DNA from 4 places in the Paenibacillus sp. SER-28 genome. Region 4 is predicted to be linked to each of the others. Evidence: a T-box and tRNA genes for the amino acid it is inferred to sense, from the RefSeq annotation. Region 4 holds a T-box; the other regions hold tRNA genes.

Evidence for each region. The T-box of region 4 lies ahead of leuS (leucine--tRNA ligase). A T-box ahead of a tRNA ligase gene usually reads a tRNA of that ligase, here a tRNA-Leu.
Region 1: it encodes a tRNA-Leu, which carries the amino acid that the T-box ahead of leuS (leucine--tRNA ligase) is inferred to sense. The anticodon was not compared.
Region 2: it encodes a tRNA-Leu, which carries the amino acid that the T-box ahead of leuS (leucine--tRNA ligase) is inferred to sense. The anticodon was not compared.
Region 3: it encodes a tRNA-Leu, which carries the amino acid that the T-box ahead of leuS (leucine--tRNA ligase) is inferred to sense. The anticodon was not compared.

The regions. Positions count from the first base shown of each region.
Region 1 covers NZ_JBRECM010000001.1:773,486-778,872, forward strand. The annotation lists gene ACUYLD_RS03645 (hypothetical protein) at 1-128, opposite strand, end outside; gene ACUYLD_RS03650 (hypothetical protein) at 430-945, shown strand; gene ACUYLD_RS03655 (GNAT family N-acetyltransferase) at 1,016-1,534, shown strand; gene ACUYLD_RS03660 (N-acetyltransferase) at 1,546-1,989, opposite strand; tRNA gene ACUYLD_RS03665 (tRNA-Leu) at 2,367-2,451, shown strand; gene ACUYLD_RS03670 (NAD(P)H-dependent oxidoreductase) at 2,545-3,075, opposite strand; gene ACUYLD_RS03675 (winged helix-turn-helix transcriptional regulator) at 3,273-3,629, shown strand; gene fabV (enoyl-ACP reductase FabV) at 3,798-4,961, shown strand; gene ACUYLD_RS03685 (hypothetical protein) at 5,093-5,296, opposite strand.
Region 2 covers NZ_JBRECM010000001.1:854,230-859,616, reverse strand. The annotation lists partial or broken gene ACUYLD_RS04125 (M20 metallopeptidase family protein) at 1-440, opposite strand, end outside; gene ACUYLD_RS04120 (transcriptional regulator) at 912-2,225, shown strand; gene ACUYLD_RS04115 (LysR family transcriptional regulator substrate-binding protein) at 2,293-2,769, opposite strand; gene ACUYLD_RS04110 (hypothetical protein) at 2,772-2,924, opposite strand; tRNA gene ACUYLD_RS04105 (tRNA-Leu) at 3,012-3,098, opposite strand; gene ACUYLD_RS04100 (hypothetical protein) at 3,321-3,857, shown strand; gene ACUYLD_RS04095 (carboxymuconolactone decarboxylase family protein) at 4,000-4,329, opposite strand; gene ACUYLD_RS04090 (hypothetical protein) at 4,448-4,669, opposite strand; gene ACUYLD_RS04085 (hypothetical protein) at 4,810-5,154, opposite strand; gene ACUYLD_RS04080 (xanthine phosphoribosyltransferase) at 5,256-5,387, opposite strand, start outside.
Region 3 covers NZ_JBRECM010000002.1:94,699-100,085, forward strand. The annotation lists gene ACUYLD_RS06015 (glycerol dehydrogenase) at 1-250, shown strand, start outside; gene ACUYLD_RS06020 (hypothetical protein) at 438-653, shown strand; gene ACUYLD_RS06025 (glycosyl hydrolase) at 726-1,757, opposite strand; gene ACUYLD_RS06030 (hypothetical protein) at 1,789-2,067, opposite strand; gene ACUYLD_RS06035 (hypothetical protein) at 2,421-2,603, shown strand; gene ACUYLD_RS06040 (YnfA family protein) at 2,656-2,982, shown strand; gene ACUYLD_RS06045 (hypothetical protein) at 3,078-3,230, shown strand; gene ACUYLD_RS06050 (hypothetical protein) at 3,308-3,496, opposite strand; gene ACUYLD_RS06055 (hypothetical protein) at 3,627-3,785, opposite strand; tRNA gene ACUYLD_RS06060 (tRNA-Leu) at 4,034-4,119, shown strand; gene ACUYLD_RS06065 (discoidin domain-containing protein) at 4,666-5,387, shown strand, end outside.
Region 4 covers NZ_JBRECM010000009.1:132,652-138,038, forward strand. The annotation lists gene yqeK (bis(5'-nucleosyl)-tetraphosphatase (symmetrical) YqeK) at 1-175, shown strand, start outside; gene rsfS (ribosome silencing factor) at 172-519, shown strand; gene ACUYLD_RS19500 (CvfB family protein) at 516-1,424, shown strand; gene ACUYLD_RS19505 (class I SAM-dependent DNA methyltransferase) at 1,427-2,200, shown strand; gene ACUYLD_RS19510 (tautomerase family protein) at 2,273-2,662, opposite strand; T-box leader at 2,847-3,103, shown strand; gene leuS (leucine--tRNA ligase) at 3,166-5,387, shown strand, end outside.

The sequences.
Region 1 (5,387 bases), on a different contig from region 4:
GTCCCATTTCCAGATAGCTGGATAGATTCCTTTTGTAATGCGGGTGCTGCTTCTTGAGCAGATGCAACGGCGGTGGATGTGCTTAATAGAAGTGCAAGACCTAGTGTGGAAAAAACTGACTTTTTCATTTAATAATCTCTTCCCTTCTTATATTTTGGGATTTATATGAATATGTATAACCAATCCCATCCAGTATTATATAGTATATTCCAATATATTGGAACGTAAAAAGGATAATAATCAAAAAAATATATTTTTTTTGTCACAATTATGCGTTTTTACAAATTTATTCACTAAACTTCAATTAAGAGTTAGCCAACTTACTGTATACTATAAAATCCCGTCTTAATATGCTGTCGTGAAAAGGGGCATCCTATTTTAGGAGTAACACAAGCTATGTTATACTCCATAATTGGAGGTGAAAAATATATGTTCGACCCGACCGTTTTTGATAATTTAAAAGTGGCCCTGGAAAATACGGTTTACGATCTGGATAATCTGGATTCACGTATTGACATTACGCAGCGAATCGACAGATTGGAAATGTCTGTGATGTCACGTGAATTTGCTGTCCAATTCAGACTGAGAGAACATCCGAGTGTGACAGCAGAGATTCAACTGAAGGCGGATTTAAACAACTTGGCTGCTGAAATTTTGGAAATCAAAGATCAAATTCCGGGATGTGTCTTGTTGCTGAGTTTTTACATGGAAATTCGTGAAATTGAGTCACAATGCAGCCGGATTGAAAATATACTGACCGAAATTTGGAAGCCCGATCTTCGACCGGTACAAACGCTTAGTCAGATTTATGGAGAGAAGACGTCTACATACCAAAACAGGATTGAACTCCGATTTTCCAGACAAATTAACGAAGATCAAATGGAAGACATTCCAGAGCTGTTGGAACACATATTGCTGACGCTTATGGAATTAAACAAGGTCTAAAGGGTTAGGGCCCTAATGTAAATGACATTAGTAGACCAACAAGTTAACGTTAGAGGAGTTGAAAGTATAAATGAATGAACTTGAATTCTCTCAAGTATATGCGATTATGGAGGCTTCTTTTCCTGAAACGGAATGCAGGACATTCGAGTCACAGAGTGCTCTGCTTCATCATCCATGTTATCGTTTACTTACCCAAAAGGACGAACAAGGGCAAACAATTGCTTTTTTGGCGGGATGGGAGTTTACAGATTTTCGGTTTGTAGAGCACATTGCCGTAGATTCGGCTATACGAGGTGGCGGGTTAGGTAAAGAGCTTATGAGCAAGTTTATTTCACAGTCCGATAAACCGGTAGTACTGGAGGTTGAGCCACCAGTGGATGAATGGACTCGGAGAAGAATTGGTTTTTACGAACGTTTGGGGTTTCATCTGAACCATTTTGACTATGTACAGCCTCCTTTAAGAGAAGGACAGGCTGATCTGCGGCTTCAAATTATGAGCTATCCAGGTGCGCTGGCTGAACAGGATTTTGCTCCGTTTAAAGAGATTTTATATACCGAGGTCTATGGGTTAAATAAGAAGATTGTATAGCTAATGGTGCTTCAATATCGTTCATGTTTTGTCCATACCATTACAAATTCTTTCTCGTCAGTTTCGGCATCAACAGATTCCGCTTGAATGGTAAATCCATTTTTAGTATAGAAGTTAAATGCTTTTGTGTTTGACTGGTATACCTTTAATTGAATCTCATTATGTTGCTTCTTCACCCAATCTAGTAGTAACTTGCCATAGCCTTTTCTTTGAGAATCAACACGTATAAACAGAGCTGCTAAGTATCCATCCAACATGGAAACGAAGCCGCCAATGCTATGATCATCTTGTAGGATAACGTAGTTTTGAGCGAGAGGAAGGTACCTGTTTTCCATCTCGGTAACTTGTGATGCCCAATACTGCGGAGCAATAAAATGATGGGCTTCTATGGAAGCATCTAGCCAGATGGCTGCCAACTCGTTGAGCTCTTCCACATTTGCGGGTCTAATCGACATCGTATCTCCTCTTTCACAGTGCAGTATGTAATCTTATAGATGATGCTGAAATAAAAAAGACCGTCCGAGGACGGTCTTTCTACCCGTGGCGCTTATTTAAAGCTTTGATCCGTATCCCGCGCCTCCGTCAACTCTGTAAATTAGAGAATAACGGACCGGGTAAGGGATACGCTCAACATATGATTATTGATGTTGACGCACCTCCTTTCCTGATGGACCCATTTTACCATATCTGGTTTGTGATATCCAGTTATTTTCTTATATTTACGGAAATGATTCATAGAAAATATAATATAAAAATAGCTTGATTTTATGTTCTATGGAAGATATAATCTAAATTGCCGTGATTGAAAAACATCGGTATGAATACATAATATGCGGTCGTGGCGGAATTGGCAGACGCGCACGGTTCAGGTCCGTGTGGGCTAACCCCCCGTGGAGGTTCGAGTCCTCTCGACCGCATCATAGCCTAACATTTACAGGTTCTTGGATTGGCTGGATGCCACCAAGAGCCTGTTTTTATATGGTTAAGATGCGTGTACCATTATAACTATTCTATTTATACTGAAATATATATTTAATATAGTCTTTTGCACTCTGATCAATGTCTTCGTCGCTTGCTTGAAACGAGGCTCCGAAGACAGCGAAATAGGGTAATGGTATGGCGCCAACATGCACTGCGCTTGCCTTAAAAGGTGCTATAACTTCATCTACAGTAAAAGAAACGGAACCAGTAGGTAAGTAATTTTCTTTTTTATCGCCAATGGACATGGCTATCCCTAGCCTCTTTCCTTTTAACTTATCACCCTTTGAACCATAAGCCCATCCATGGGTAAAAACATCATCGAACCACTTTTTTAATAAAGGAGGGTAACTATACCAATACAAAGGGAATTGAAATATGACATTATCGTATGCTTCAAGTAGCTGTTGTTCTTTCAAAACATCAATGCTCCAGTTTGGATACTCTTTATAAATCTCATGAATTGTAATTTCATTGGTATATTGAAGTAATTCTCGTTTCCATCTGTTATTTACTCTAGAATCTTCGATATTGGGATGAGCTAAAATCACAAGAGTTTTCATCATAAATCACCTTTCTTACGTAACATATTTGCCTTTATAGATGCTCTATTATTATTCTGTATGCTTCAAAAAAAGTAAATACACACAATAAAGTAAGATAGTTACTTGAAAGTATGCATTGGACTTAAAGTGAAGATATGCGATTATAGAATTAATTAGATAAACTTTGTTATTTTTAGCGTTGAAGAGGTGGTACTATGAAACAATATAATTTAGGCATAGAAGCAACACTTGAGATCATCGGAGGTAAATGGAAATCATTAATCATATGTTTATTAATGTCTGGTAGAAAAAGGACAAGTGAATTACAGCGTAGTATTTCAGGCATTTCTCAAAAGGTTCTTATACAGCAACTTCGCGAACTTGAAAAGGATGGTATCATAGGTAGACATGTGTATAATCAAATGCCTCCAAAAGTGGAGTATTATATAACGGAATATGGAATTACAGCAAATGAAATTATTGACTTAATGTGTTCTTGGGGAAGGACTAATATCCAAATAAGACAACAGCAAGGAGAAGATGTGATGTTGTTAGAAAATGATTCAAAATGAATAGTGGAGTAAAAAAGCGTTGCAGACTATGATGTTTACGGTAGTTTTCTTCGGCTGTCTTCAAGTGTTATGTTATGTGTTGAGCCGCAAGCTGATTTGCTATATAGTTATGACTGGACAACCATTACATCCATATTAAATGAATGCTAAAGTAGGGGGACCCTTGCAATGATTATTAAACCGAAAATCCGTGGTTTTATATGTACGACTGCACATCCTGCAGGATGCGCGGCTCATGTTAACCGTCAGATCAACTACATCAAAGAAAGCACATCAATACAAGGAGCTAAAAAGGTACTTGTGATCGGAGCATCTACTGGATACGGGCTGGCTTCTCGTATTGCTGCGAGCTTCGGTCTGGGAGCGGACACCATAGGGGTATCCTATGAACGTCCCGCATCAGAGGGGCGCACGGCTTCAGCAGGCTGGTATAATACGGCAGCCTTTGAAAGAGCGGCCAGAGCAGCTGGCTACATAGCGGAAAGCATTAATGGAGATGCTTTTTCTCATGAAATTAAGCAGGAGACGTTGAAGCTGGTAAAGGAAAAGCTGGGCAAGGTAGACCTGATTGTATATAGTGTCGCTTCACCGCGACGGACACATCCCGATACGGGTGAGACCTTTAATTCCGTTCTCAAGCCTATCGGACAGTCTTTTTCTAATAAAACAGTGAATACGAATACAGGTGTCGTATCAGAAATTACGCTGGAACCGGCTACGCAGGAGGAAATTGAGAACACCATCACGGTAATGGGTGGCGAAGATTGGTCCTTGTGGCTAAAAGCGTTGGAAGAAGCTGATCTGCTGGCTGAAGGGGTAACCACACTGGCTTACTCGTATATTGGTCCCGAAATTACGGAGGCTATCTATCGTAAAGGAACCATTGGCCAAGCTAAAAATGATTTGGAAGCTACAGCACATACTTTAACAAAGCAACTGGAGCGTCATCATGGAAAAGCTTACGTTTCTGTGAATAAAGCTTTGGTTACACAATCCAGTTCGGCTATTCCAGTCGTACCTTTGTATATTTCTTTGCTGTTTAAGGTCATGAAGGAAAAGGGACTGCACGAGGGATGTATTGAGCAGGCGCAACGTCTGTTCGAAACGCTATACAGTGGGTCCACTGTGGAAACGGATGAAGAAGGACGCATTCGGCTGGATAACTGGGAAATGAGAGACGATGTGCAGCAGGCTGTCAAAGCAGCTTGGTCCGAAATCACTACAGAAAACGTATCTGAATTGGGTGATCTCGAACAATACCGTCTGGATTTCCTCCAATTATTTGGATTCGGGTTTGATGAAATTGATTATGAATTAGACGTTAATCCATAGGTTGATACACTTTCATAAGTGATATTTGTAAAACAAAAACGGGTACTCTCAAGCGATGCAATTGCTTAAGAGTGCCCGTTTTTTATGTATATTGGCAAAAAAACAAGTTGCACTCGTTTCACTAACGGGATTTATCGAGAATTAGATGTGGAAAGTGACTTACGGTGCAGCAAGCGAAAAACGGCAATGGTAATGACAATTCCCACAACGCCAAAGACTGCAACAGAAGTCAGGGCCCGATAAGCTTGCCAGCCGAACAAAAAAGCAATACCACTGCCAAACGTTGTACCTGCCAATAACCCAAGTGCGCAGGCAATATCCGTTCCAAATTTCATAAACATGTTCCTTTCGAATGTGTAAATTAAAAAGCAACTTGTACTTTTTCGCTGGACTTGGACACATACTTGTGCGTACAATTAAATAGTA
Region 2 (5,387 bases), on a different contig from region 4:
ACCCTGCAGCGCCAGATGAAGATGAGCAGCCACATTTAACGGATCGACCGCGGCACTCGGCATTGCTCCATGTGCACCCCTTCCGCGGATGATGATTTCGAACCAATCAGAGGAAGCTGAGATAGCTCCACCGGCCTCAGGCACTACAAATTGCCCGATAGGAATTGGCATTCCAGTCAACACGTGTAGCATCATGGCTGCATCCACTTTAGGATTTTCGAGAATCCCATTCTCAAGCATCATCTTTGCCCCGTGCAGAGTCTCTTCACCCGGCTGAAACATAAGCTTAACCGTCCCGTGATGCTGCTCTTCGTTAGCCTTCAGATCTCCGCAGCTCCCAAGAGCATGGAAGTATGCAAGTCGTGGCCGCATGCATGCATGTTTCCGTTCAACGACGCAAAAGAAAGATCCGTTTCCTCTTGAATGGGCAGCCCATCCATATCCGCCCGGATAAGAATCACCTTCCCGGTATGTTGTCCGCCGATCGTAACCGTTAGACCTGACTCTCCTACGGGAGTGGGCTTAAGCCCCATCGACTCTAACACCTCTTTTACGTAGGCCGTTGTCCTGGGCAAACTTAAATCAAGTTCCGGAACCGCATGAAGATGATGCCTGTACATGACCAATTTTTCCTGCAGCTGATGGGCCATACCCAAAAAGTCTCCAGCTTCTTCAATCACAATGAACATCTCCCAAAACACATATTGAATGAACGTAAGAACAGAGTGAACATCCCCCTTTATATTTTAAGACTTTTTAAGAACGATTTTATCGTACTTTTAAAGGTATTCGATGTCAAGAGAAAATAAGACATTTTAAGAACACTATTTTGGGGGCTACCGGAACATTGATATATCACAATTATTGTGATATAACTCTTTTGATTGAACTGTTTATGAAAGGAATCTACCATGAAAATCAAGCTGGGTATTATCACGCCTGAGACCCATATGGACTATTTCCGTGCCATTGAAGAAGAAATGCGGCCCTTATGTCAGTTCAGGTTTCTTACAATCAGCAACTTCCGGGAAACAACAGACATCTATCTCAAAAACTTAGGTTCGGTGGATGGATTTGTGATCAGTGGCAGGATGCTTTACGAGTCAATCGATAAGGAATGCCTGGATGAAAAAGTACCTGTTCACATTTTGCAGGATGATGAAAACCTACTTTATAGGGAACTTTTCCGGCTGCTGGTTACAGAACCTGGGCTTGATATATCCAGGATCTATGTGGATTATGCGTATATAATCGAGTCCTTCAGTGAATTCCAGCAATACCTTACTCATGAGGGAAAGCCCATTGACAGCGGAGATCTGCTCGAACGGGTGGAAACAATGCTCGACAACCATATCACTCTGTGGGAAGACAAGAAAATAGACCTGTCCATCACGGCGTTCGGCCACTTTGTTCCGGAACTCAAAAAGCACGGAGTCAGATATATCTTAATCCGGCCCACTTTGGAAAACGTTAAAGAGACCATAAGCGAGATCATCAACGAAATTACCATCCTCAAGCTTAAGAGCCAGAGGGCAGTTGTTGCATGCTTATCGGCCAAAACGGCGGAGTCGCCATCTGAAGAGCAGCTTCATGAGCTGAAAGTCCTTGTCGGCAGGTTTCTGCGCAGCGTGAATCTGGCAGACACGGCCCAAATTTCAGAAGGCTTTGTCAGACTATACACCACCTACGGAAATTTCATGAAAATCACCTCTAACGCGCATAACTGCACCCTGCTGGAGTATCTGGAAGGATACATAAGCGACAAGGTGAAAATCGGGTGGGGCTCGGGGCATGAATATTTTCAAGCTAACGTCAACGCCACCAAAGCTCACAGACAGGCGGAAGCCTTTACGGGCAGCTGCAGCTTTTTTATAAACGAGGATCAAAAGGTTATCGGCCCAATGCGGAGTATGAATGTCATACAGTTCTCTGAACAGGGGGACCCGGAAATCATGGCGTTAGCCAAAACCATCGGAATAAACAACATCAATTTGCAAAAAATCATGTCCTATGCAGAAATCATGAGAACCAATAAATTATCCTCTGAGGATGTTGCTGAGTGCCTGTCCATGACCGTCAGAGGTGCAAACCGTATTCTTAACAAAATTGAAGAAAGTAAATACGTACAAACGGTATTTGAAAAACGGGACAACAGTAAAGGACGGCCCAAAAAATACTACGAGCTGTTGTTTCTGGACAAAGAAGGGCGCAAAATAAGCAGATGATACGCATTGGCAAAAAAGGCACATTTTCAAAACTGAAAACGTGCCTTTTTTGCACTTATTTACCAAGTCAAATCATTTCCTGGTCGGACGACCAGCTCTGTACATGCTGCAGGAACCGCCGCGTTGCAGGGGAAGCATATTTCATCGAGTTGACCGCGATGCCAAGGGAACGGAAGCTGTGCTCCTCCAGCTCGAGCATGGCTACATGCTCATGCTGAAACTGGGTGACCAGCTCCGGTAGGATGCTGATGCCCAGGCCTTTCTCTACCATAGCTATGATCGCATAATCATCCCCAGCGGAGAACTTGATGTTCAGCTTTATCCCGGCCTTCTCCAGTACCCGCTGCACATCATAGTCCGAGCCGGGCTTCGGAATGATGAAGTCCTCGTAGGCGATCTGGGCCTGTGGCATATAAGTGGCTTTACTCAGCAGATGGTCGGTGGAGTGAGTCGACAGCATCCGGTCCCGCTTTACCTGCTGCTTGAGCTGCTCACTCCATTTCAGATTCTCCCGGATGGGCTGAAGAACCTGTTTCCCGTTCACCGTCAGCTACACCAGAACGGCTGCGCACGAGCAGCGGGAAGCCGAATTCTTGCTCCAGGCTGCTGATCGTATGGCTGATGCCGGATTACGTGAAGCCCAGCGCCTCCGCCGCCTTCGTCAGACTGCCCAGCTCCACCACGCCAGGAACACTTCATAATGAGCAATACCTTGCAAATTTCGAGTATGCAAAAAGCCCTTGAATCTCCTCGACAGGAAACTCAAGAGCTCGTTCATTGTTAAATTGGTGCGGTCGAGAGGACTCGAACCTCCACGGTATTGCTACCACACGGACCTGAACCGTGCGCGTCTGCCAATTCCGCCACGACCGCATATAAGTTGTCGTTTATCCTCGAAAGATCAATCTTTCTTAGCGACAAGATAGATCATACCATGCTCATATCAAGATGTCAAACCTTTTATATTTGTTAATTTCCTCTTGATAAAAAAGGAATAATAAACTAAAATAAGAACATAAGTTCTTGGGAACGAATGTTCCTTTTCTTCATTCGGTTATGAATTATCATCACATTTTCCTAAGGCGGTGAATGGTAATGATCTCTTCAGATACTACTCAGCATGAATGGTCTCTTGTGAAAAGTTATCTGCTCCTTACCTTTATTCAAAAAGTATTTGAGCGGGACAGCCTAATTCTTGAAGAAAGCGGTATGCTGAAAACCCCTGGTCTTTATGTCGAAATGGTTAATGCAGGTGTAGATCGTACCGGGATCCTGCTGTCTGAAATAAAACATGAATTTAATAAATATCACATTCATGTTCTGGACATACAACAAAACCACTCCGGCGTTCACGCCACCTATATAAGTAAAGGCAATAAAGAGCAGTTCAGTATGGCAATGCCAGCGTTCCGCAAAGAAATGTATGAGCGGATGCGAGCATATCTCGGGCTCTCAACCTCTATGCCCCATACAGCTGCCCTTCCTTTACTAGAGAAACATCGCTCCGAATTACCAAACAATTCAACATCCAAACCTCTACGCATCGTTGAACGAAGTTTGGTTACATCCTCTTTGGCTTATAAGCGTAAAACGTCTCGCCCTGCTGCTTTTGCCGCAAGCGGAAGAGCATAATCCCCGCACAACCAACACGCAAAAGAAAAAAGCTTCCGCAGACACCAACTGTGCGCGGAAGCTCCATTCCATATTCATCATATATCCAAATCGATCTATAGCCGCTATGACGAAGTATAAGCTCATCAATTAATGATTCGCCTTATTGCAACGCCTTCTGTACACGCGTTACCCCTTGGCTTAGAGCATGTCCTCCACCTACTGCTGCGGCTACAGCAATGGTCTCCATAATTTCCTGATCACTGGCTCCTTTGGACCGCGCCTCGTCCACGTGATAAAACGTGCATACCTCATTGTTGGCAAATAAGCCAATGCCTAGCGCAATCAGTTGCTTGGTTTTCTCATCTAAGCTGCCGGCTTGAAAGCACTCTCCGGTAAAACGATGATATGCATGAACTACCTCGGGCAACCGATCTTCCAAATGGCTGATTTGATCCTTGTATGCATGTACTTTTTCGTCCATAACCGTCATTGACACAGCACGTCCTCTCTGTTGGATTTTCCTTCATTACTGTGTCCGATTTAGAGTTTCTGTATGCCTAATGAATCACCCAGTTATTTTTATCCAACACCCATTTGAAAACCCATTCCTAATCCAGATCTATCGGATTGTGACGCGGCTCGCTGAACGACTGGTATGTATAGCTGCGATCCAATTTGACCACACGTCGATTCTGGCGACGAATAAGCACCTGTTCCTCATCCCATGCCAGTACAATGCCCACAACATCGTTGGACTCCAATCCATCGCGTACGACACGCACCTTTTCACCGGAGAGTCGATAAGCATCCAATTCTTCGTCCATAATCATCCTTGTCCCCTCCTTATTCACTTTTTTAACATAACGATCATGGTTCTATATACATGAAAAAAGTTTAAAAAGAGACCTAAACGAATCATTTAGGTCTCTTCTCTCTTACTACTTATATGGATTGCCAACAGAGCGACAAATTATCCCGACTGATTCACACTGTGATCATGTTCTTTTGTATCATTCTTCTCATACCAGAAGTCCAGCACTTGTGCAGACAACACTCGCTGATCTACATACTCCACTTGGTGAGCAGTAAATTCTTCTTTCCAAGAGAAGGACAATTCTTCGCATAGGTTAACCAACGTCAACAACTCAGACCAGGCCACATAGCGTTTATACCAAAAAAACTGAGGATGTTCAATCATATAGGGATACAAATCGTCGAATTCCGTATGCTTACAATCCAAGGCACGCTCAAAGTGTACTTTAGCCGCTGCCAGTTTTTCCAGAAAAAACTGTTCGGTCAATTGTTCTTTCCCCATGTTGCTGCCTCCTCTCCAAAACCTTATATATATTATAAGCGAAATTGAAGCTCATGCAAAGGTTATTATTAGAAATAAGGATCAGGAGTTTTGAATTGTTACTATTCAGCAAACTCAATCTTGCCGTCAGCTAACGACGAAATTTTGACCAATGACTCTACACGAATACCCTGCTCACGGATGGTTCTCGCTCCGGCCTGAAAGCTTTTTTCCACCGCGACACCAAATCCAAC
Region 3 (5,387 bases), on a different contig from region 4:
GCTAGTGCTGGAAAATGCACCGAAAGAGGAACTGGAAACCGTGATTAAACTGGTGAAGGATGTAGGCCTTCCGTTGACGCTTCGTGACTTGGGTGTAGAGGAATTTGTTGAGGCTGAATGGCGCCAAGTGGCTGAAGCTGCTTGTGCATCGAATGATACAATGGTCAACATGCCGTTCCCGGTTAGTCCTGCTGACGTGTACAATGCAATCATTGCAGCGAATGCAATAGCAGAATCCTATCAAGAATAGTTTCTTCCTAAATCACGAAAATGGGTTTACAAAAACGGGTCTGTCACATCACTGGCAGACCCGTTTCGTTTACGTGCACTAACTTGTGAAACGAAAGTAGGGTACCAGGGACTTATATCCTATCTTGTTCTGACCGATATACATGTAACAGGGAAATTAGGTTGGTTACACAGCAGGAGGAGATTTGATGTTGGTGCATGGTAAAACACGTAGGGGTAACTTGTACATCCATATGTCCAGCGGTTTTCACAAAATTGGAGATTATCGGGAAGAATATTCTGTAGCACCAGGTGATCGGCTGATGTCTAGACTGTCCAAGCGGATCTACACCATTGTATCCGTACATCTTGGTGAAGAGGCGTATGCCGATATTGATCTAGAAGAGGTTATCAGAAATAGTTAGAGAGCTTTATTTGGATTTAGTATAAAAAAAGCTTCCACTTTGCTCTTAGAGCGAAGTGGAAGCTTTTTTCTTTCAGCGGAGGGACTCATGAAGAAGGTCTCGTGTGATGATATTATTTTGGTTCATAAAATGTCTGATTGCTGCTTGTGAATTGGTTGCAGACAGTTCCTTTCCCCATGTCATGGCATAGGCCCAGGCTGGCTGGTTTTGCAGCACCTTCGCACTCGGCAGAATATCACTTTCTCCGATACCCATAGGCTTGCCCTGCGCAAGCTTTAGCAATTCAGTGTAGTAGGAGGATTTATAATCGTTATTATAGATATCAGCTGCAAGAATATCTACCCGGTTAATACCTGGGAAGGACAGATTATAGGGAGTGCTATATGCGTTTGGAGCATTGGGACTCCACACCCACAACAGGTTATCCAGATGATGGACATGAGTGAACCGATCATACATTAGATTCCACAACTTAGCGTAATTTTGCTTGTTCCCCCACCAAAACCAGTTGCCGTTCATCTCATGATAGGGTCTCCATAAAACAGGTACATCCGCGTCTCGTAAAGTCTTAAGGGACAGAGCCACCTCATCCAGATCGGCGATCAGTTGTTTATATTGCGGGGTACCCGGCGTGATGTAACGATTAAATTCAGCTTGAGTTATTTTTGCTTGTACATTTTTCCACGTTTTGGGTGTGCCCGGTAGCGCCTGATGGAAGGTAATAGCTACGATTCCGCCGTCCTGACTCCATTGGATAGCACTATTCACAACATGCTGACGTTGCTCTTGTAGGGCCGTACGGGACTGATTAGCTAATCCTCCAAACTCATAGCCGTGAAGTCCTGCGTATTGTCCGCTGATTTGTTGTAGCTTGTTATTTTGTTCATCCGGTGCCTCTAAGTAATCATGCTGCCCGGAAATTAGCATATCATCCGGTACATTAGATAGGTAGGCAAGTAATTGCTTCGCTTTGGCAGAGGCTTGAACATTAATTGGCGGAGCGGCATCGGCAACAATGAAAGATTGCTGAGAGCCGCTGAAGAGTAAAACAAGCATTAGCAGTAGCACCCTCTGTAACCAAAAGCGTGTTGAGTGAGATTTCATGGCGCTCCTCCTTTGATGCATGGTAATGGGATTAGTATTTTTCTTTTTGCTTTCTAAGCTGTATATAGGCAATAATAATAATCACCAGCAGACTAATCATGGCCCATCCATTGAATTCCTGTGAGTGTGTCCAGTTGTCCCATACAAGGAAGCCTAAAATTACAACGAGCAAACTCATTGTGAGATACATTTTGGTTTGTGCTGGACGTTGAGTGCGTTTCGAAATCCAATGTATGATGCCGAAAACGATGGCTGCCTGAAATAAAAATATGCCCATCATCATTAAACTTGCTATAAAGATTGGGGACATCGGTATCCTCCTCCTGGGTTTACAAACAGAATATGCAGGTTGTAACCGGGATGTGGATTCTTAGATGTGAATTTAATTACAATTGCAGTAAACAATTGAGCGCTGGTTACGATCTTGAACAAGTTGACTAAATTATACCATAACTACCGTCCTGCAATGAAAGACGTCTAAATACCCACTCTACCTTGATTCGACATCATACTTTATATTCAGCGAAATATTGACATATGGATATGCACTTCATATATATGAAGATGCAATCAGAAATATGTGGTAAGTATATACATAAAAGCACCGCGAAATCGACGGAAAAGTTTGGTATGATTAAAGTGGATTGAAAAGGAGGTACTCTTATGAATGAAGAAAACAGACCATTCTCTAGATCGGCAGATGCTGAAGGAGCAAAAGCGAACTTTGATGCCAATCAGCGGAAGCTCCACTCCGAGGGAGTGCCTAGCTTATGGCGTCAGGTCAGCAACCTGCTGATTCTGGTTGGTGTGATTGCATTGATTATCATTTTAGCTCGAGTGCTCTAATTGAAATATCCAAAAAAACGAAAAGAATTTGAAGAATTAGGGATGTGAAATGGTGTTAAAGGCAGCTTTACTTTTTATATTGGCTGGCATCGCTGAAATTGGAGGAGGATATTTGATTTGGCAGTGGCTGCGTGAAGGGAAGACATGGTATGTCGGACTTTGCGGCGGAGTAATTTTGGCTGTGTATGGAATCATCGCTACCTTTCAGGTTTTTTCCTCCTTTGGGCGTGTGTATGCAGCATACGGAGGTGTCTTTATTGTTCTTTCCATCGTATGGGGCTGGTGGATTGATAAAAAGACACCCGACTTGTACGATTTCATTGGTGGATTGATTTGTTTGGTCGGTATAACTGTAATCCTGTTTCCGCGATCAGGGTGATAGGACGAAAAACCCTTTTTTATTTTCGAAAACATGACTATAGGTCTAAAAAAATAAGCTTCATATTCCGAAATAGAACTTAAGGAGGGGGTTCTATGAACTGGAATCAAATGAAGCTTAGATTGAAATTTGGCAGTACTATGCCGAAGAATGAAGGTAATTTCTCTTTTGGTATCATGTGTGGACTTTTAATCAGCATCGTGCTGTGGATCTCGATCATTGGCTGGATTATGCTGATCTTTAAGTGATTTTACGAAATCACTGTACATATCAAAACAAATAAAATTAAGGGCTGCTCACAAACCCGTGTCCTATTACCCATGCTTTATTTTGTGAAATCGTTACGTAACTTGTCTATCCCGCGACCTATGGCTTCATCAATCATATCGGTAGCAGCAGGTGTATCTGCATCGGTGTCAGGAATGCGATTAAATCCTGGCTCGCGCTTGTCGAGGGATTGTTTATGTTCGATTTGATCGTCAGTACGATTTTTTTCAGAGTTATTATCTCTCATAGCACATCACAGCTCCTTTTATTAGGTACATTCAGCTTCTATACTTTACATAAACGCTTGTGCTCCAGACTAAACGTTGATAAAAATAAAACCGGGAGGGACTAAATCCCACCCGGCACTTCCCAAACAACTAGCGATGCTCAATCAGATCAATCGCTCCCAGAACAACATGAGCCAGTCCGAAACCGAGAATGCCTGTAGCTGCAAGTTTGTACTTACTGCTCAGCAACACAGCGCCTGAAGCCGATACTACCGTTCCAAGAACAGCTGGAATCATACCTTCACGCATTCGTAACACCCCTTCTGGTAGTTTGGAAAGACGTTTATTAGTGTGATTCAAATGTGCACAAGTTATACAAAACAGAGAATTTTATTATTTTTTTTAAAAAACACTTTACAATTCGATAAAATTATCGTATTATATGTTGGTGCCCAATTGAACGACATTTACATAACGAGAACACTTCTTAATCAGATGCATGTTTCTCAGATACTTGTAAGACAAGTAAGTGTAAAGATTAGCGTTCCTAAATTTATGCCGGGGTGGCGGAATTGGCAGACGCACAGGACTTAAAATCCTGCGGTAGGTGACTACCGTACCGGTTCGATCCCGGTCCTCGGCACTATGGTTTTTCTCTTGAATCCCTTGATTATCAAGGGATTCTTTATTTTTTACTGATTGAAATCATGACTTCCATATCACAGGGAGCGAGTGCCTTTTTCGCTCTTGGGGACGGATTGGGGACGAGCTTTTGGATCGAAGACATCGAGGTGTGCTGTCGTTTTACGACTAAGCTTCTTGGTGACGTGAGCATAGGTGTCTGAAGTCACTTGAGATGTGGAATGTCGCAATCGATGTTGAATCTCCTTGATAGGATGCTCCCTAGCCAATGGCAATGTGGGCTGAAGGCGGTGTAGGTGTCGATATCCGATACATAACTCCGAGTGATACTAGATAAGTATGCTGATTGAACAAAAGTAAGATTTATCGTGAAATAAAAGCGAAGACTCAACCAGTATAATAGCTGGTATGAGTCTTTTTTTATATCCAATAAAAAATAAATATGCAAATATATAGATTATATTTATAGATCAGCAAGTTTATGTTTAGACACAGTTCCTCAATTAAATTATTCTTAGTCTATTAAACATATTGGAGGATTACCTTAATGAAGAAAGCATGTATAACGATTTTATTTTTAGTTCTTTTATCCCTTCCCTTATCGAATGCTTTTGCAGCCGAGGCAGAGTATTCAGAAAATTTAATTCCAAATATGACATCTAACACCTTTCCATCTGGTGTGGCAAGCGCAAGTAATGAATTTTCATCCGCAAATAGAGCTTTCGACGGAGATTTTGCTACTATTTCTAGCGCTTGGGGCTCAAATGTAAATGCAGCATGGTTAAGATATGACTTTCCTACTCCTGTGGTTATAGGTCAGTATGTTATATATCCACAAACAACGGCAAGTGACCGAGCCCCTAAAGATTGGACTTTAGAAGGCTCCAATGATGGGGTTACTTGGAACATTCTAGACACTCAGTCAAATATCACTGAATGGCTAGATAGCACTCCCAAAAAATTCACTTTCTCTAATTCTAATTCATACAAGGATTATAGAATCAATATAACAGCCAACAATGGAAATCAGATTTTAGCTATTGGTGAACTAGAGATGATGTCTAAAGTATCGAGCTCTACTCCTAATCCAGGAACAGAGGACCCGGACCAAACTTCAAGCGGGGATCATGCTATTCTAGTAGTCACCATGACAACAGGCTTGGAGAAAGAATTCGATTTGAGTATGAAAGAGGTCAATGACTTTATTGCATGGTACGAAGGCAAACAGGCTGGTTCTGGATCAGCATCCTATGTAATCAATAAACATGA
Region 4 (5,387 bases):
TGAGCATATCCGTAAACAGGCAAAGAAAAGCTTGGAGCAGGGCCTTATCGCTGGATTCGACTCCACGATTTCATTGTTGCTGGAAAAGAAAAAGGTTATTTTTCCACTAACAGTCTTGTCGCGTAATGACTTGATTCAACAACTAAAACAGAGAAAAACGGAGGTTCATGAATGACCCTAACTAATGAGCAATTAATGCAAACAGCGGTTGATGCTGCAAATGATAAAAAGGCAATGAATGTTGTCGCACTGGATTTGCGGGGAATATCACTAGTAGCTGATTATTTTGTCATCTGCCACGGTAATTCGGATACACAGGTACAGGCGATTGCAACAGAAATTCGCAAACGCGCTCATGATGAAGGTGTAACCATCAAAGGAATCGAAGGAATGGATTCCGCCCGTTGGGTTCTAATGGATTTGGGGGATGTAGTAGTGCATGTCTTCCATCGCGACGAGCGCGAATACTATAACATTGAACGACTCTGGTCGGATGCTAAGGTTGTGGAAAAGGTATGAGTTTGATCGCCGGTACTTATGTCACCATTATGGTGGATCGTGAGGTATCTCCTTTCGGCTACTTTCTCACTGTTGGTGAGCAGGATGTGCTGCTGCATTATACGGAGCTGACACGTGAAATTGAAGTTGGTGAACGGTTGGAGGTATTTATTTTTCACGATACAGAGGACCGCTTGGCCGCAACCATGAAAAAGCCGTTCTTGTCGTTGGGCGAAATGGCAAAGCTTGAGGTGGCCGATGTGCATCCGCGTTTGGGTTGTTTCCTAGAGATGGGATTGGGTCGTCAGCTTTTGCTGCCGATTCGTGAGTTGCCAGAAAACCGAGATTTACATCCTCGGGTGGGCGACTACGTATATGCCATTATGGAGCATGACAAGCAAGGCAGACTGCGGGCTAAGCTGGCAGGGGAACAGGAGCTTGCTCCGTTGTGCTTCCACGCCCCTGATTCGTGGCTGAATACGTGGGTACAGGCGACTGTGTACAAGCCGCTTCAAATGGGTACATTCGTTCTGGTGGACGGAGGTGTGCTTGGTTTTGGCGCGATTGGGATGATTCACTCCTCGGAACGCAACCGGATGCTTCGCTTGGGCGAAGAGGTCAAGGTAAGGGTCACACTTGTTCGCGAAGACGGTCGGGTCAATCTGGCGATGTCGCCACGCAAGGAAGTAGGCCGTGATGAGGATGCAGATCGATTGATTGCTTTTCTGAAAGAGCGTCCGGGTGGCGGCATGCCTTACTCCGACGCAACGCCGCCGGATATTATCAAGCAACGGTTTGGTATTAGTAAATCCGCCTTCAAGCGTGCGATGGGCAAGCTGATGAAGGAAGGAATGGTTACACAAAAGGAAAACTGGACCTACCTGGTGGAGAAAATGCCGAAACCGAAGGACGGGAATGGGGAATAAAAATGGCTTCTTACCGGAAGTTTGCCTATGTGTATGATGAGCTGATGCAGGACATGCCGTACCCGGACTGGTTACGCTTTGCACGGCAGGCTTGGGATCAGTACGGTATGCCGCATACGGTGGCTGAGCTGGGCTGTGGAACGGGTTCGATTACGATTCCCCTAGTTAACTCGGGCTTCGAAGTGTCTGGAATCGACTTATCCTCTGACATGCTGGCAGTAGCCCGTCGCAAAATGGAAACCACTCCCCAGGGACAGCGATTGTTTCGTGAGGGAAGCGTTCGCTGGATACAGCAAGATATGAGAGAATGGGTTTTACCCGAGCCTGTGGATTCTGTAATTTCTTTTTGCGATTGTCTGAATTACTTGTTGGAGGAAGAAGATATAATTTCTACTTTTCGTAGAACTCATGCTGGTCTGAAGCCTGGCGGAACCTTCTTGTTCGATGTACATCATCCGCAGACGTTTTTACGTTATGATGAAGAGCAGCCATTCGTACTGGATGATCGCTCTATCTCATATATCTGGACATGTGCGTTGGACACTCCCCGTTGTGAAATTGAGCATCATCTTAGTATCTTTGCGAAAGCAGAACATGAGGGACGCGATTTGTATCAGCGTTTCGAGGAAATTCATGTACAGCGTGCCTATGATCCAGACTGGATGAAGGCAGAATTGTCCAAAGCAGGTTTTCGTGATGTGAAGGTATATGCGGATTTTGAATGGGTAGAAGCAGAAGGTGACGCGGCGAGACTGTTTTATGTTGCTGTAAAATAGTGAAGACTCATTGAGCAAATTTAGGAAAAGAAAGACGCTTTTCATGATGACATGAAGGGCGTCTTTTTGCACTCATATATTCACTTTATAGTTCAACTGAAGCTCATCACCCGGTACACCCCGAATACCCCAGTTCTGTTTGGGCGTTTCAAATATAGTAATCTCAAGATCCTGTGGAGCAATGCCAAAATGGTCCGTAATTCGTTGGAATAACAGCTGGATGAGCTGCTTCTTAGCTTCTGTCGTTCTGCCTTCAAAGATACTGATTTCAATAATGGTGTACGCCTCAGAGCGACCATCGGCATATATAAAGTCTTCCTGATCCATAGGGAAAAAACGATGAAACCTCTTGTCTGGAGGATATTTGAACGCATCCACCACAGCAGAATGAATCACCTCTGAAAGCTGCTTTTTGATTGGATTTAGAGCTTCTTTTATTCCGAAAATTTTAATCTGTGCCATGTCTCAGCTCACCTTTCTTATCTCAACTCAACTCAATTTTCATCAATTTAATTCGAAGTTATTATAAAACATTCGTATGCATGTGTCATGAACAATTAGTATGAAGAGGGTCTTTAACACCAAAGATAGTCCTTATTTGACTTTTTTCGCGGTTTTCAATATAATAGTGCCATTATTAACGGTTAAACAATCGCTGATGAGGAATAGTAGCTTTGTCTGGACATATAGAGAGCCGGCGGGTGGTGCAAGCCGGTTGACAGCGCAAAGTGAACTCGCCTCGGAGATATGCGTCCAACGCAGGAACGCCTTTACAGGTGCTTGTATCCTGTTATTAACCCGCATCGGATCACCTCCGTTATCAGGTGCAAAGGGAGTAGAACGCGAAGAACGCTTTCTGCTAACTAGGGTGGTACCACGGGAATATAACCTCTCGTCCCTAGCGCTGACACGCTACGGGATGCAGAGGTTTTTTTGTTGCATACCGTTTGAGGAGGAAAAAGACAATGACAGACACACAGCCGAAGCACGGCTATCAACCGCAAAGTATTGAACCAAAATGGCAGAAATATTGGGATGAGAATAAGACGTTCCGCACCGGGGAAGAGCCGGGCAAACCGAAGTTTTATGCTTTGGATATGTTTCCGTACCCATCTGGAGCCGGCCTGCATGTAGGCCACCCAGAGGGCTACACAGCTACGGATATTGTTTCACGTTATAAAAGAATGCGCGGCTACAACGTACTGCATCCGATGGGTTGGGACGCCTTCGGTCTGCCTGCCGAGCAGCATGCGCTGGATACAGGGGAACACCCACGCGAAATTACGGTGAAAAACGTAAATAACTTCCGCCGTCAAATCAAATCGCTCGGCTTCTCCTACGACTGGGATCGTGAAATCAGCACGACGGACCCTGATTATTACAAATGGACACAGTGGATCTTCATCCAGCTGTACAAGCGCGGCCTTGCATATGTAGCTGAAGTACCCGTGAACTGGTGCCCAGCGCTGGGAACAGTGCTGGCGAATGAAGAAGTTATTGACGGCAAGAGTGAGCGTGGCGGTCATCCGGTCGTCCGTAAACCAATGCGTCAATGGATGCTGAAAATTACGGAATACGCGGATCGTCTGCTAGATGATCTGGAGGAACTGGATTGGTCTGAGAGTATTAAGGATATGCAGCGGAACTGGATCGGTAAGTCTACCGGGGCAGAGGTTCGTTTTCCAATTGAAGGCTATGACGAGCAACTCACAGTATTTACAACCCGCCCAGATACACTGTTCGGCGCAAGCTACTGTGTGCTGGCACCAGAGCAGGAATTAGTGGATATTATCACTACGCCTGAGCAAAAGGATGCTGTACAACAGTACCGTGAACAAGCTGCTCGTAAAAGCGATCTGGAGCGTACGGATCTGGCCAAGGATAAAACAGGCGTATTCACAGGAGCTTATGCAGTGAACCCGGTGAACGGCGAAAAGCTGCCGATCTGGATTGCTGACTATGTACTGGCAGGCTACGGAACTGGAGCGATTATGGCTGTACCTGCTCACGATACGCGTGACTGGGAATTTGCCAAGCAATTCGGATTGAATATCATTGAGGTTGTCCAAGGAGGAGATGTGGCTAATGAGCCATATACTGAGGATGGACCGCACGTCAATTCAGGCCCGCTGAATGGACTTACCAATGAGGAAGCGATTCCGAAGATGATTGAATGGCTGGAAGCCGAGGGCAAAGGACACGGCAAAGTCACCTACCGCCTGCGTGACTGGCTGTTCAGCCGTCAACGCTATTGGGGCGAGCCGATTCCGGTAATTCATCTGGAGGATGGAACGATCAAAACGGTTCCTGAGGACCAACTTCCGCTCGTACTGCCGGAGATGGACAATATTAAGCCTTCAGGTACAGGTGAATCCCCGCTGGCGAACGCAACAGATTGGGTGGAAACCATTGATCCTGAGACAGGTATGAAAGCACGTCGCGAGACGAATACAATGCCGCAATGGGCAGGAAGTTGCTGGTATTACCTGCGCTTTATTGATCCGAAAAATGACAAAGAGCTTGTATCCAAAGAGAAACAACGTGAATGGATGCCTGTTGATTTGTATATTGGCGGAGCGGAACATGCGGTTCTTCACTTGCTGTATGCCCGTTTCTGGCATAAGGTACTGTATGATATCGGCGTAGTGGAAACGAAAGAGCCTTTTTATAAGCTGGTCAACCAGGGTATGATTTTGGGCAACAACAATGAAAAAATGAGTAAATCACGCGGTAATGTCATTAATCCTGATGATATTGTCAATACATTTGGCGCCGATACGCTGCGTATTTATGAGATGTTTATGGGGCCGCTGGAAGCGACCAAGCCATGGAATGAGAATGGGGTAGAGGGAGCACATCGTTTTCTGTCCCGCGTATGGCGCCTGTTTGTTTCCGAGGATGGTAGCCTGAACGATAAAATTACAAATGACGGCGGTAGCGATGAGTTCAATCGTACTTGGCATAAGACGCTGAAAAAAGTAACCGAAGATCTGGATGCGCTACGCTTCAATACAGCGATCAGCCAGCTGATGATCTTCACCAACGATGCATACAAAGCAGACCTTCTGCCGCGTGCAGCAATGGAAAACTTCGTGCAAATGCTGTCGCCGCTTGCACCCCATCTGGCTGAGGAATTGTGGCAGCTGCTGGGGCACAATGATAGCATTACCTACGCGGCTTGGCCTGC